3 regions of the Streptomyces sp. JNUCC 63 genome follow, and region 3 is predicted to be linked to each of the others. Evidence: riboswitches for the same ligand, from Rfam matches in the RefSeq annotation. Region 3 holds a riboswitch; each other region holds the start of a gene.
What was found. Region 3 has a riboswitch for S-adenosylmethionine ahead of ACX25U_RS26475 (aminotransferase class V-fold PLP-dependent enzyme). Riboswitches for the same ligand answer to the same signal wherever they lie in the genome.
Positions count from the first base shown of each region.

Region 1: linked by a shared signal. The riboswitch ahead of thrC (threonine synthase) and the one ahead of ACX25U_RS26475 (aminotransferase class V-fold PLP-dependent enzyme) in region 3 are both predicted to bind S-adenosylmethionine.
Region 2: linked by a shared signal. The riboswitch ahead of ACX25U_RS38050 (hypothetical protein) and the one ahead of ACX25U_RS26475 (aminotransferase class V-fold PLP-dependent enzyme) in region 3 are both predicted to bind S-adenosylmethionine.

Region 1 is NZ_CM135963.1:4,255,104-4,259,186, forward strand. It holds gene ACX25U_RS19660 (alpha,alpha-trehalose-phosphate synthase (UDP-forming)) at 1-1,235, opposite strand, end outside; gene ACX25U_RS19665 (glucosyl-3-phosphoglycerate synthase) at 1,345-2,289, opposite strand; SAM riboswitch class I at 2,421-2,598, shown strand; gene thrC (threonine synthase) at 2,616-3,899, shown strand; gene ACX25U_RS19675 (MoaD/ThiS family protein) at 3,899-4,083, shown strand, end outside.
Region 2 is NZ_CM135963.1:8,170,040-8,174,122, forward strand. It holds gene ACX25U_RS38040 (hypothetical protein) at 117-326, opposite strand; gene ACX25U_RS38045 (DUF3293 domain-containing protein) at 399-911, opposite strand; SAM riboswitch class IV at 1,107-1,216, shown strand; gene ACX25U_RS38050 (hypothetical protein) at 1,273-2,340, shown strand; gene ACX25U_RS38055 (group II intron maturase-specific domain-containing protein) at 2,760-3,125, opposite strand; gene ACX25U_RS38060 (IS110 family RNA-guided transposase) at 3,195-4,083, opposite strand, start outside.
Region 3 is NZ_CM135963.1:5,759,802-5,763,884, forward strand. It holds gene trpD (anthranilate phosphoribosyltransferase) at 42-1,106, shown strand; SAM riboswitch class IV at 1,192-1,308, shown strand; gene ACX25U_RS26475 (aminotransferase class V-fold PLP-dependent enzyme) at 1,488-2,882, shown strand; gene ACX25U_RS26480 (Lrp/AsnC family transcriptional regulator) at 3,026-3,307, opposite strand; gene ACX25U_RS26485 (rhomboid family intramembrane serine protease) at 3,304-4,074, opposite strand.

The DNA.
Region 1 (4,083 bases), 1.5 Mb from region 3:
CGCGACAGCACCAGCGCACACCCCGAGTCGGAGACGACCGGCACCTCCTTGGCCACCAGGTTCATCCCGTCCCGGATCGGATTGACCAGCGCCACGTCCGCGATCCGGTACGCCGCCAGCGACCGCGCGAAGTCGTCCCTGACGTGCAGCACCACCGGCCGCCACCCAGCCGTCCCGTACCGCTCGTTGATCTCCTCCGCCACCCGCCGCACCTCGGCGGTGTACTCCCGGTACACCGCGAGGTCCTGCCGCGACGGATACGCGAACGCGAGATGCACCACCCGTTCGCGCCACTGAGGCCGCTCCTCCAGCAGCTGCCGGTAGGCGAGCAGCCCCCGCACGATGTTCTTGGACAGCTCCGTCCGGTCCACCCGCACGATCGTCCTGCGCGCGCCCCCGTCCGGAGCCGCGCCGATCTCCTCGCGCAGCACCGCCATCCACTCCTCGACGTCGGCCCGCTGCGACCGCTCCCGCAGGAACTCGGCGTCCGCGCCCAGCCCGTGCACCCCGATCCGGGTGCCGCCGAGCCCGCCGACAAGGGCGTCGCAGCAGCCGGCGAAGGCGTCCGCCCACCGCTGGGTGAGGAAGCCCAGCCGGTCCGCGCCCAGCATCCCGCGCAGCACCTGCTCGGCGATGTCGTCGGGGAGCATCCGGAAGTAGTCCACCGGCGCCCACGGCGTGTGCGAGAAGTGCCCGATCCGTACATCCGGCCGGAAGTCGCGCAGCATGCCCGGTACGAGCGTCAGGTGGTAGTCCTGCACGATCACGGCCGCGCCCTCGGCCGCCTCCTCCGCCAGCGCCTGGGCGAAGGCCCGGTTGTAGGCCTCGTACGACGCCCACCGGCGGCGGAACTCCGCGTCGAAGACCGGCTCCAGCGGGGTCTGGTAGAGCATGTGGTGGACGAACCACAGCACCGAGTTGGCGATGCCGTTGTACGCGTCGGAGAACACGTCCGCGTCGATGTCGAGCATCCGCACCTGCTGCCCGCCGGTCGCCTCGGAGGGCAGCCGGCGCCCGCCCTCGTAGCGGCGTACCGCCTCCCGGTCGGCGTCGCTCAGCGCGGCGCACACCCAGACCGCGCCCGCGTCCGGACCGATCGCGGACAGCCCGGAGACCAGCCCTCCGCCCCCGCGTTTGGCGTGGAGCGAGCCGGCCGCGCCGTCGGGGCGTACCTCGTACGAAACCGGGCCGCGATTGGACGCGACCAGCACCTCGGCACCGTGCGTTGAAGCCATGGTCCTCAACCTAGCCCGGCCCGGAAACGCTCAAACGTACGGTTCCGCTTCGTAGACGGCCGTACACGACCAGGCCGGGGTTTTGCGCCACGGCCCGCACCCCGCGGTCCTACGCCACCTTCCGGGCCGCGTACTCCGCGATCTCGGCCATGGGCGGCCGCTCCTCGGTGTCCACGGAGTACGTCCGCGGCTCGAAGCCGTCCTCGCCGCGCTCGAACTGGGTGAGGGACGGGCGGACGAGGTGACCGCGGGCCAGGCGCAGCTGGGCGGTGCGGTAGATCGCGGCGGCCATCCGGCCGAGCGCCTGCCCGTCCTGGTGCCGGTGCCTGCGCACGCCGACGTCGACCTGGGCGAGGGCGTCCAGGCCCACCAGGTGCAGCGCGTCGACCAGCATGCCGAGCTCGACGCCGTAGCCGACGGGGAACGGCAGCTGTTCGAGCAGCGAGCGGCGGGCCGCGTACTCGCCGCCGAGCGGCTGCACGAAGCCGGCCAGCTGCGGCCAGTGCATGTTGAGCAGCGGGCGCGCCATCAGCTCGGTGACCCGCCCGCCCTGCCCGGCCGCATCCCCCAGGGGGCGGTCGTACATGGCCTTGACCAGGTCGACGCCGGGTTCGGTGAGCAGCGGGCCCACGATGCCGGTGACGAAGTCGGAGGAGAACTCCCTGAGGTCGGCGTCGACGAAGCAGATGATGTCCCCGCGGGTGACGAGCAGGGAGCGCCACAGCACCTCGCCCTTGCCGGGCACCGCCGGCAGGCGCGGCAGGATCACGTCACGGTGCACGACCCGCGCGCCCGCGGCGGCGGCCACCTCGGAGGTGCGGTCGGTGGAGCCGGAGTCGACGACGACGATCTCGTCCACGAGCGGTGCCCCCTCCACGAGGTCGCGCCGGATGACGGCGACGATGTCGCCGACCGTCTCCTCCTCGTTCAGCGCGGGCAGCACGACGGAGACCGTCTGGCCGGTGCGCTGCTTGGCGGCCAGGACCCGGCGCAGCGGTCGGTCGGCCACGGACCAGGAGCGGGTGGCGAGCCAGCGCTCGACTTCTTCCAGCACGGTCTGCGGCTCCTCACGGTTGTCTCGCGGTTCGGACGACCATCTCAATGGTCGTAGCCTTCGGTTACAGTCTTGAGCAACGCGGATGACCATCGCATGCCGGGGGTCGCCGCCGCCTTACAACCGCATACAGCTCATCCAGAGGGGCAGAGGGACACGGCCCGATGAAGCCCCGGCAACCCTCCAGCCGGTTCTCGTAGACCGCTGATCGGTGATCACTGATCGCTGTCGATCGTCTTCGCGAGGCTCCCGGCTAGGGAAGGTGCCAAATCCGTCTCACGGCGAGATGCGTCGTGAGGAAGATGAGGAGAAAGGGCCTCGCCTCCATGGCTGTGCAGACTGTTGCAAGCAACACCGACTCCACCGTCGACCTCGGCCCCGCCGCGGCCCTGAGCTGCCGCGAGTGCGGTCACCGCGTCCCCCTCGGCCCGGTCTTCGCCTGCGAGGAGTGTTTCGGCCCGCTGGAGATCGCCTACGACTTCTCGGCCTACGGCACCGAGGAGCTGCGCAAGAGGATCGAGGCGGGCCCCGCGAACATCTGGCGCTACGCGCCGCTGCTGCCCGTCCCCGCGGACGTGGCCGGCAAGCCGAACCTCAACCCGGGCTGGACCAGGCTCGTCCAGGCCGACCGCCTCGCCCGCGAGCTCGGTGTCGACGCCGGCAAGCTCTTCGTCAAGGACGACTCCGGCAACCCGACGCACTCCTTCAAGGACCGCGTGGTCGCCCAGGCGCTGGAGGCGGCGCGCGCCTTCGGCTTCACCACCCTGTCCTGCTCCTCCACCGGCAACCTCGCCGGCGCCGTCGGCGCCGCCGCCGCCCGCGCCGGCCTCCGCTCCTGCGTGTTCATCCCGCACGACCTGGAGCAGGGCAAGGTCGTCATGGCCGCGGTCTACGGCGGCGAGCTCGTCGGCATCGAGGGCAACTACGACGACGTGAACCGCTTCTGCTCCGAGCTGATCGGCGACCCGGCCGGCGAGGGCTGGGGCTTCGTCAACGTCAATCTGCGGCCGTACTACGCCGAGGGCTCCAAGACGCTGGCGTACGAGATCTGCGAGCAGCTCGGCTGGAAGCTGCCCGACCAGATCGTCGTCCCGATCGCCTCCGGCTCGCAGCTCACCAAGGTCGACAAGGGCCTGCAGGAGCTGATCAGGCTCGGTCTGGTCGAGGACAAGCCGTACAAGATCTTCGGCGCGCAGGCGGAGGGCTGCTCCCCGGTGTCCGCCGCCTTCAAGGCCGGCCACGACGTCGTACGGCCGCAGAAGCCGGACACCATCGCCAAGTCGCTCGCCATCGGCAACCCCGCGGACGGCCCGTACGTCCTGGACATCGCGCGCCGAACGGGCGGTGCGGTGGAGGATGTGACGGACGAGCAGGTCGTGGACGCCATCAAGCTGCTCGCCCGCACCGAGGGCATCTTCGCGGAGACGGCCGGCGGTGTGACGGTCGGCGTGACGAAGAAGCTGATCGAGGCCGGCGCCCTCGACCCGACGAAGACCACCGTCGTCCTCAACACCGGCGACGGCCTGAAGACGCTGGACGCGGTGGCGGGCACCGGCCTCACCGCGACGATCCGTCCGACCCTGGACTCCTTCCGAGAGGCTGGCCTGTAATGAGCGTGACCGTTCGCATCCCCACCATCCTTCGCCCCTACACCGGCGGCCGGGCCGAGGTCAGTGCCGAGGGGACGACCCTCGGTGAGGTCATCTCCGACCTGGAGAAGAACCACACGGGCATCGCCGCCCGCGTCCTGGACGACCAGGGCAAGCTGCGCCGCTTCGTCAACGTCTACGTCAA
Region 2 (4,083 bases), 2.4 Mb from region 3:
CGCCGGGACGCCGGGCAGAGGTTTCGTTCTGGCGGCGGGCGGCAGGGGCGCGCTGGGCGACGTTCCGGGCGACCGCGTCGACGTCGGGGCGGGCGTACGGCTGCAGCATCGTGACGTCAGCATGTGCCGTCCACATGGGGGCGGGCCAAGTGGCGCAACGGGGAGGTCTTGTCCCACACGTGCCAGCGCGCACCGCACACGGGGTCGGTTTCGTAGGTCACCTCCGCGGGGAAGCCGTCGACCCTGACCCGCTCGGCGAGCGGACCGGAGAGCACCCTGCCGCATCGGGGGCAACGGTCCGGGGTGCGCATGGGGTACATGCCCATCGTTGTTCCTGTTCCTGGTCCTGTTGTCTCGGCGTGCGTGTTCGCGGGCTTCGGCGGCCGGTCGCGGGTCCGTCAGGCGGGCGGCCAAGTGACGAAGCTCCAACCCCTGTTGGTGAACGCCGTCCATCCCTGGACGTCCGTCGCGCCGCCGTCGCAGGACAGCAGACGCCAGGCGCCGGGGGTCCAGGCGAAGACCGCGTCCTGGCCGGAGCACCGACCCAGTTCACGCGCCGCCGAGTCGTTCAGGCCGGCGATGGCGACGCTCTGCTCGATGTGCGTGCCGTGCGCATCGCCTCCCGCTGCGGGCCACCACGCGAGCCCTCGCCGGTCGAGCTCGTCGAGGAGCAGGGCCTGGGCGCGGGCGTTGTCCTCGGCGGGGGCGGGACGGCCGTGGGGGTCGCACGCCGTGACGACGTGGAGGGCGGCGGTGCCGGCGGGTTCCGGGAGTTCGGGGAAAGGGCCCTCGGCCGTGCCTCGCGGACGCGGTTCGACCCGTACCGTCCGATCCGGGAATCGGATGTCGACGACCGTCCGCCGGTAGAGTTCCCAGTTCGGGGGTGTGGTCGCGGCGTCGGTGACCTGCATGAGGGCCTCCTGTGGACGAAGGACCCCCTTACCCACCGGCAGGGAGATCGGTGCTCGCTCCCACAGGGCCGTGGGAGCCGGTCCTCGGCGCGATCGGCGTCGTGACCGAGCGGAACGATGCCACACCACCGGTCAAGGGGCAAAGCGTCGTGGATCACATTGTGCAAGATCCGGACGGGTGTTAGCTTCGCGCCCGGTCACGAGTTCCAGCGTCAAGCCCCGGCTTGCTGGACGACATCCGGCTCGCCGCGGATGCCCCGGGTGACGACCGGCCCAGCGCGCGGTGCGTTGGGAAACCGCAGATCACCGGGGTGCGGACGTGCACTACCGGGGTCCATCGACTCCGGAGGGTTGACCGCCCGTGCCCGTTTCCGACGCGATCCCCGAAGTGCCGATGGGGCGGCAGGCCCAGAAGCCTGAGCCGACGCCCGAACCCGCCGTGTCCGCAGTCGCAGAGCCGGGCCGCGCGGGCCTGGTGACCATCGGCCTTGACGCTGCCCGGGCGCTGTTCTGCACGGCCGAGGCGAGCGGCTCCGGCCGGCCAGGAACGGACGAGATCTTCGACCAGTGGCTCGACAGCGGATTCGACGTCGCCTTCTACCGCAGCGCGGACCGACCCCTTCAGGCACGTGCTGTCAGCCAGGGGGATCGCGTTCCCGGGTCGCTGGCCAGCAGCCGTATCGGAAAGGCCCGGTTGGAGTCGGTCTGCCCCAATCCTCGCCGGCGCGCACCCGTCGGGCCGCAGGAGCCGGACCCGGTGTCTGCGGAGGGCGAGGAGGCCGACGGAACAGCTGCCCGGACGGGTGCCGGCATGCCCGGCACCCGCTGGGGAGACGAGGAGGACAAGCGGCGGTACGCGAAGGTGGAGTACCAGGAGGACGCCGGCTGCGTTCTGACGGTCGTGGACGACTTCACCGAAGGAACGGGGAAGGAGTCGGCCTATCACCTGGGCGGCGACATCAGCTCGTACACCGACGGAGATTGGTTCGAAACGCTCACCACCCTCACCGAACTCGCCCGGGCAAGGCTGGAAAGGGAGGGATGGGCCCCGGACGGCCCATGGCAGATCCAGTGGTCCTCCAGCTCGTGCGACGTCACGAACCCGCCGTACGAGACCCTTGAAGTGTTCGAACAGTACGGCTTCGATCCGGACGAGATCACGCAGCACTACGTGTGCATCTACAGCCAGGGCAGCGACGGCTATTACACCGTCGAGTTCACCGCGGAGCACCGGGGAGAGGACCACGTCATGTACCTCCAGCTGGAGTTGGATCCCGGCAGCAAGGAGCCGGGCAGCGGCAGTCTCGAAGAACTGCGGAGCCACCTGGAACAAGCGACGGAACGGGTGCGGGAGGCCGGCTACACCCCGCTCGATGGCGACTGGAGCGTCCACTGGACACGCTGCCACGTGCCTCTGGCCGAGCTGTGAGCGACTGACGGCCCCAGGCCGCGGTGTCCTGTGCCCTGTTGTTTCCGTCCAGCCGAAGGGCGGAGAGCGAGCAGCTCCCGAGTATGCGACATCCCGCGGGTTCGTCCTGGCTTTCATCTCCCGTTGCCGCAGGTCAGCCCGGCAGACGGGAGCGATGGATCAGCGTAGATCGTGATGGACCTTCGGGATTCCTGAAGAGCCATCAGGATCCCTGCGCAGACGCACAGGCCGAGGGCGACGAGGTGCTTGGTCAGGCCCTGTGTCGAGGAACCGAGGGGCACGGCGGACTGTGAAGTCGGTCCGGGGCGCGGTTCCGGTCTTCCGACCGGCCCGTTTCCCCGGGCCGCTTCCCGCACCCGGCGTGCCCGTTTCCGGGCACCGGGCGCTCCACAAGCCCTGTCATGGGCTTCTGTGAGTCCTCATCCCGTGACCAGCCAGGGAGTTGGGATCTTCGCTCCCCGGTATCGGTAGCGTGTCGTGCCTACTTTCGCCGGATTGAACAGTGATCGTTCCTCCGAGGCCGGCCACCAGACACCGCCCTTGTAGTAGCGGCGGCGCAGGTCCTTCCAGCTGGACCGGCGGTGTTTGCGGCGCAGCCATCGGCCGACCTGTTGCCACGTGTAGTAGCTCAGGTAGCCGAAGGAGGCACTGGACACGCCGGGGCGGAAGTAGACGCACCAGCCCTCGAGCGCCGGATTGAGCTGGCGCAACAGGGCATCGAGCGGCTGGCTCGTGTCCATCTGTCGGCAGAGTGTCCTGACCTCCCTCTGAACGGAAAATCCCAGATCAGCGGGGCAGGCGGCAGCGTCCGTTCGGCGCCAGCCGGGCGGACGGGCTTGGAGCGGTTGTGGTGCTCAGCCCACAGCTTCCACGGGGGTGAGGGTGACCTGGTGGCCGAGGGTCTGGAGCTGGCGGACGAGGGCTTGGGTCTTGCGGACGGGGTTGGCCAGGCGTTGGTGATGGTCGGGCCCGAGGTCTTCGAAGCGGGCGGCGGGATCGTTGATGATGTGCCAGACGATCACCAGCATCGACCGGGCCACCGCGACGATGGCCTTCTTGTGTCCCCGGTGTTTGACGAGTCTGCGGTAGCGGGCTCCGAGGAAGGTGTCGGTTCGGGCCGCGGCCATCGCCGCTTCCCCGATCATCCCCTTGAGCCACGGGTTGCCGTGCCCGGTGGGCCCCGAGGTGTTCTTGCCGCCGGACTGGATCGTGCGAGGCGCGAGCTTGGCCCACGACACCAGGTGGCCGGAGGTCGGGAAGACTCGCATGTCCGGGCCGAGTTCAGCAACGATCACCTCGGCTGCAGTCCGGCCGATCCCGGGGATCTCGTCCAGACGCTCGACCAGCGATAACAGGTCCGCCCCGCCGGTACCGCCCGGGGCACCGCGGGGCCGGCCTGTGCCCCCGTCCGCCTCCGGCAGACGGATCCCGGCGAGCTGGGCGGTGATCCGCTGCGACAGCTCGTCCACCTGGACGGTGATCCGGTCGATGGTTTCCAGCAGCAGCCGGCACAGGTAGGCATGGTGATCGTCGAACTGGCCGGTCAGTGCCTCCACCAGCGCATCGTGCTTGGAGACCAGCCGGCCACGGGCGAGACCGGCCAGTGCTTGCGGACTTCGCTCCCCATCGATCAGCGCCTCCAGCATGGCGCGTCCCGAGACGCCGAAGAGGTTGGTGGCCACCGACGAGAGTTTGATCTGTGCGTCCTCCAGCACCTTCTCGATGCGCTGCCTGTTACGGCTG
Region 3 (4,083 bases):
GATTCGTCCCGCACTACGGGACACCGACCCAGGAGCGGCTTATGAGCGCTGTGACCCCCGCTGGAGGCGATACCGCGGCGGGCCGTTCCTGGCCCGTCCTGCTGAACGGCCTGCTGGAGGGCCGGGACCTCACCGCCGACGAGACCGCCTGGGCGATGGACCTGATCATGCGCGGCGAGGCGACCGAGGCGCAGATCGCCGGGTTCGTGGTGGCCCTGCGGGCCAAGGGCGAGACGGTGGAGGAGATCACCGGTCTGGTCCGCGCGATGTACGAGCACGCGAACGTGATCGAAGTGCCGGGCGCGGCCGTCGACATCGTCGGCACGGGCGGCGACGGCGCGAAGACGGTGAACATCTCCACGATGTCCTCGATCGTCGTGGCCGGCACGGGCGTCAGTGTCGTCAAGCACGGCAACCGGGCCGCGTCCTCCGCGTCCGGAGCCTCCGACGTGCTGGAGAAGCTCGGCGTCAATCTGGAGCTGACCCCGCAGCGGGTGGCCGAGGTGGCCCGGGAGGCCGGGATCACCTTCTGCTTCGCCGTCAAGTTCCACCCGGCGCTGCGTCACGCCGGCGCCGCACGCGGCCAGCTGGCCATCCGCACGGTGTTCAACGTGCTCGGCCCGTTGACCAACCCGGCCAGGGTGCGGGCACAGGCCGTCGGGGTCGCGGACCCGCGCATGGCGCCGGTCGTCGCCGGAGTCTTCGCCGAGCGGGGCCACTCCTCCCTGGTCTTCCGGGGCGACGACGGCCTGGACGAGCTCACCACGACCTCCACCTCCCGGGTGTGGATCGTCCGGGACGGCAAGGTCACCGAGGAGCGCTTCGACCCGCGCGACGTCGGCATCGAGCTGGTGCCCGTGGACGCCCTGCGTGGTGCGGACGCCTCCTACAACGCCGAGGTCGCCCGGCGTGTGCTGGACGGCGAGAAGGGGCCCGTACGGGACGCCGTCCTGCTGAACTCGGCGGCGGCACTGGTGGCGTTGCAGCCGGGCTCGGGCACGCTCGCCGAGCAGCTCCGGGCCGGCATGGACCGCGCGGCGGAGTCGATCGACTCCGGGGCGGCCAAGCGCACGCTGGAGCGCTGGGTGGCGGCCAGCAACGCCTGAGACGCGGCCCGTCCGACGCAAGGCGCAGTCCACGATCCGGACTGCGCCTTGCGCGTCGGAGAACGTGTGGCAGGATGCTGAACCAGGTCATGAGTGACAGCCCTTTGGCCCCGGCCGGCTGTCCGGCAACCCTCCGTCCGTGGCGGGGTGCCCCGGGTGAGGACCAGGCCGTAGGCAGCGAGGTCTACGGCAAGCGCGGACCCCTCGCGCTCCTTTGAGCGGACACCAGGGGTCCTGGGGTCGTACGAGGGAGCCTTCCGTGAGCGAGCGAATGCGTTAGGGCGTAGAGCCCCGCCTCCGCATCCCCCTTTTCACCTTTCTCCACGCTTGAGCCGCGCCTGCTCGCGTGGTGATTCCGCCTGCTTCCACGGGAGTTCACCCATGTCCGTGTCCACCGTTGCCGCCGAACAGTCCGTTTGTGCCCCGCTGCCCGTTCTGGGCGGGGATGTCACCGTCCCGCTCGTCACCGGCGGTGAGGTCACCTACGCCGCGCTCGACTACGCCGCCAGCGCGCCCGCCCTCCAGCGGGTCTGGGACGACGTGGCGGCGTACGTGCCGTACTACGGCAGCGTGCACCGCGGCGCCGGCTACCTCTCCCAGCTCTCCACCGAGCTGTTCGAGAACGCCCGGAAGACGGTCGCCGAGTTCCTCGACTGCCGCATCGAAGGCAGCTTGGGCGAAGCCCGGTCCGGCAAGGGTGGTGGGCGACGGGAGGGGGACCAGGTGGTCTTCACCCGGTCCACCACCGACTCCCTGAACCTCCTGGCCCGCGCGCTTCCGGCCGGCTGCCAGGTCTTCGTCTTCGAGACCGAGCACCACGCCGCGCTGCTGCCCTGGCAGCACGCGCGGGTCACCTGCCTGGACGCCCCGCGCACCCCGCAGCAGGCCGTACGGACGCTGGAGCTGGCCCTGGCCGACCGCGACCCCTACGGCCCGGCCCTGGTCTGTGTCACCGGAGCCTCCAACGTCACCGGCGAGCTGTGGCCCGTACGGGAACTGGCCGCCGCCGCGCACGCCCACGGCGCCCGCATCGTCCTGGACGCCGCCCAGCTCGCCCCGCACCACCCGGTGTCGGTCCGCGACCTCGACGTCGACTGGGTCGCCTTCTCGGGCCACAAGCTCTACGCCCCCTTCGGCGCGGGCGTGCTGGCCGGCCGCGCCGACTGGCTGCGCGAGGCCGAGCCGTACCTGGCGGGCGGCGGCGCCAGCCGCAGGGTCGCGCGGCGCGCCGACGGGGGAGTGGACGTCCACTGGCACGACGGCGAGGCCCGCCACGAGGCCGGCTCCCCGAACGTCATCGGCGCCTACGCCATCGCCTCGGCCTGCAAGGCACTGACCGAGGCCGGCTTCGACGCGCTGGTCGCCCGCGAGCAGCACCTGATCCGCAAGGTCCGCGAGGGCCTCGCCGAGATCCCGGAGGTGAAGACCCTGTCCCTCTTCGGCGCCGACGCCCCGAGGGTCGGCGTGATCTCCTTCGTGGTCGCGGGCTGGAACAGCTCCCACTTCGCCGCCGCGCTCTCCGCCGAGTACGGCATCGGCGTCCGCGACGGCCTCTTCTGCGCCCACCCTCTGGTCCGCACCCTGCTCGACGGCGACCCGCAGGCCCAGGGCGAGTGCGGCGGCCCCGATGCCGCCATCCGCGTCAGCTTCGGCGCGGGCACACCCGACGAGCACGTGGACCGCTTCGTGACGGCGGTGGGGGAACTGGTCGCAAACGGTGCGAAGTGGCGCTACCGCACGGAGAACGGCCGCTGCATCCCCGCGGTGGGTGAGTAACGGAAGGGGCGCGGGGCTGCGTCGATATGCGGCTCCTCCCCCAAGCTCCTGACGAGCAGGGGGGACCCCCATCGTGGGCGCGACCAGCCACGAACGACCGGCACCCGCGCACGCACCGCGCCTCGCAGACGCCTAGGCGCCCCTCACGAGTCCAGCCCGATGGCGAACGCGGCCTCGAGGTCATGCTGCGAGTACGTGCGGAAAGCGACGTGCGTGTCCGTGGCCTCCACCCCGGGGATCTTGCTGATCCGTCCCGGAATGATCTCCGCCAGATCCTCGTGCTGCCGCACCCGCACCATGGCGATCAGATCGTACGTCCCGGTCACGGAGAACACCTCGCTCACGCTGTCCAGTGAAGCGATCCGCTCGGCGATCTCGGGGATCCGGTCCACGCTGGTCTTGATGAGGACGATCGCGGTGATCACGGCTGTTTCTCTCCCTCGGGGGCCGGAGCAGGGGCGACCTTCACTCTAGTCTCCCGGCCGAATCCGGCCCACGCGCAGGCGAAGCCCAGGGCGAAGCCCACCACATGGGCCAGGTAGGCCACGCCCGGCCCCTGCGCCGCGCGCCCGGCGGCCAGCCACTGCAGGGCCGCCCAGAACGGCAGCACCACCCACGCGGGGAACCGCAGCGGCAGGAAGAACAGGAACGGGAAGAGACTGGTCACCCTGGCCCGGGGGAACAGGTAGAGAAACGCGCCGAGGACCGCCGAGATCGCTCCCGAGGCCCCCACCAGGGACTGCCCGGAGGCGGTGTTGGCGGCCGCGTAGCCCACCAGGGCGAGGTAGCCGCAGCCGACGTAGAACAGCGTGAACCGGACGCGGCCCATGCGCTCCTCGGTCATCGCCCCGAAGACGCAGAGGAAGAGCATGTTGCCGAGCAGATGCACCCAGCTGCCGTGCACGAACAGGGCCGTCGCCGGGGTGAGGGCGGCTCGCGGTGCGCCGGTGAACAACTCGGCGGGGATCACGCCCCAGCGCCGGAAGTACGCCCGCTGGGCGAGCAGCAGCGCGTCGCCGGTGCCGTAGCCGGAGCTGAGGCCCGCCGCCGGGCCGGTCACGAAGATCAGGCAGCACAGGACGATCAGGGCGCACGTCACCGGCGCCCGCACGGTCCGTACGGTCCCGACCGCCCTGACTGCCTTGACTAGCCTGACCGCCCGGACGGCCACCGCGTTCCTGTTGCCGGTCATGTGTACAGA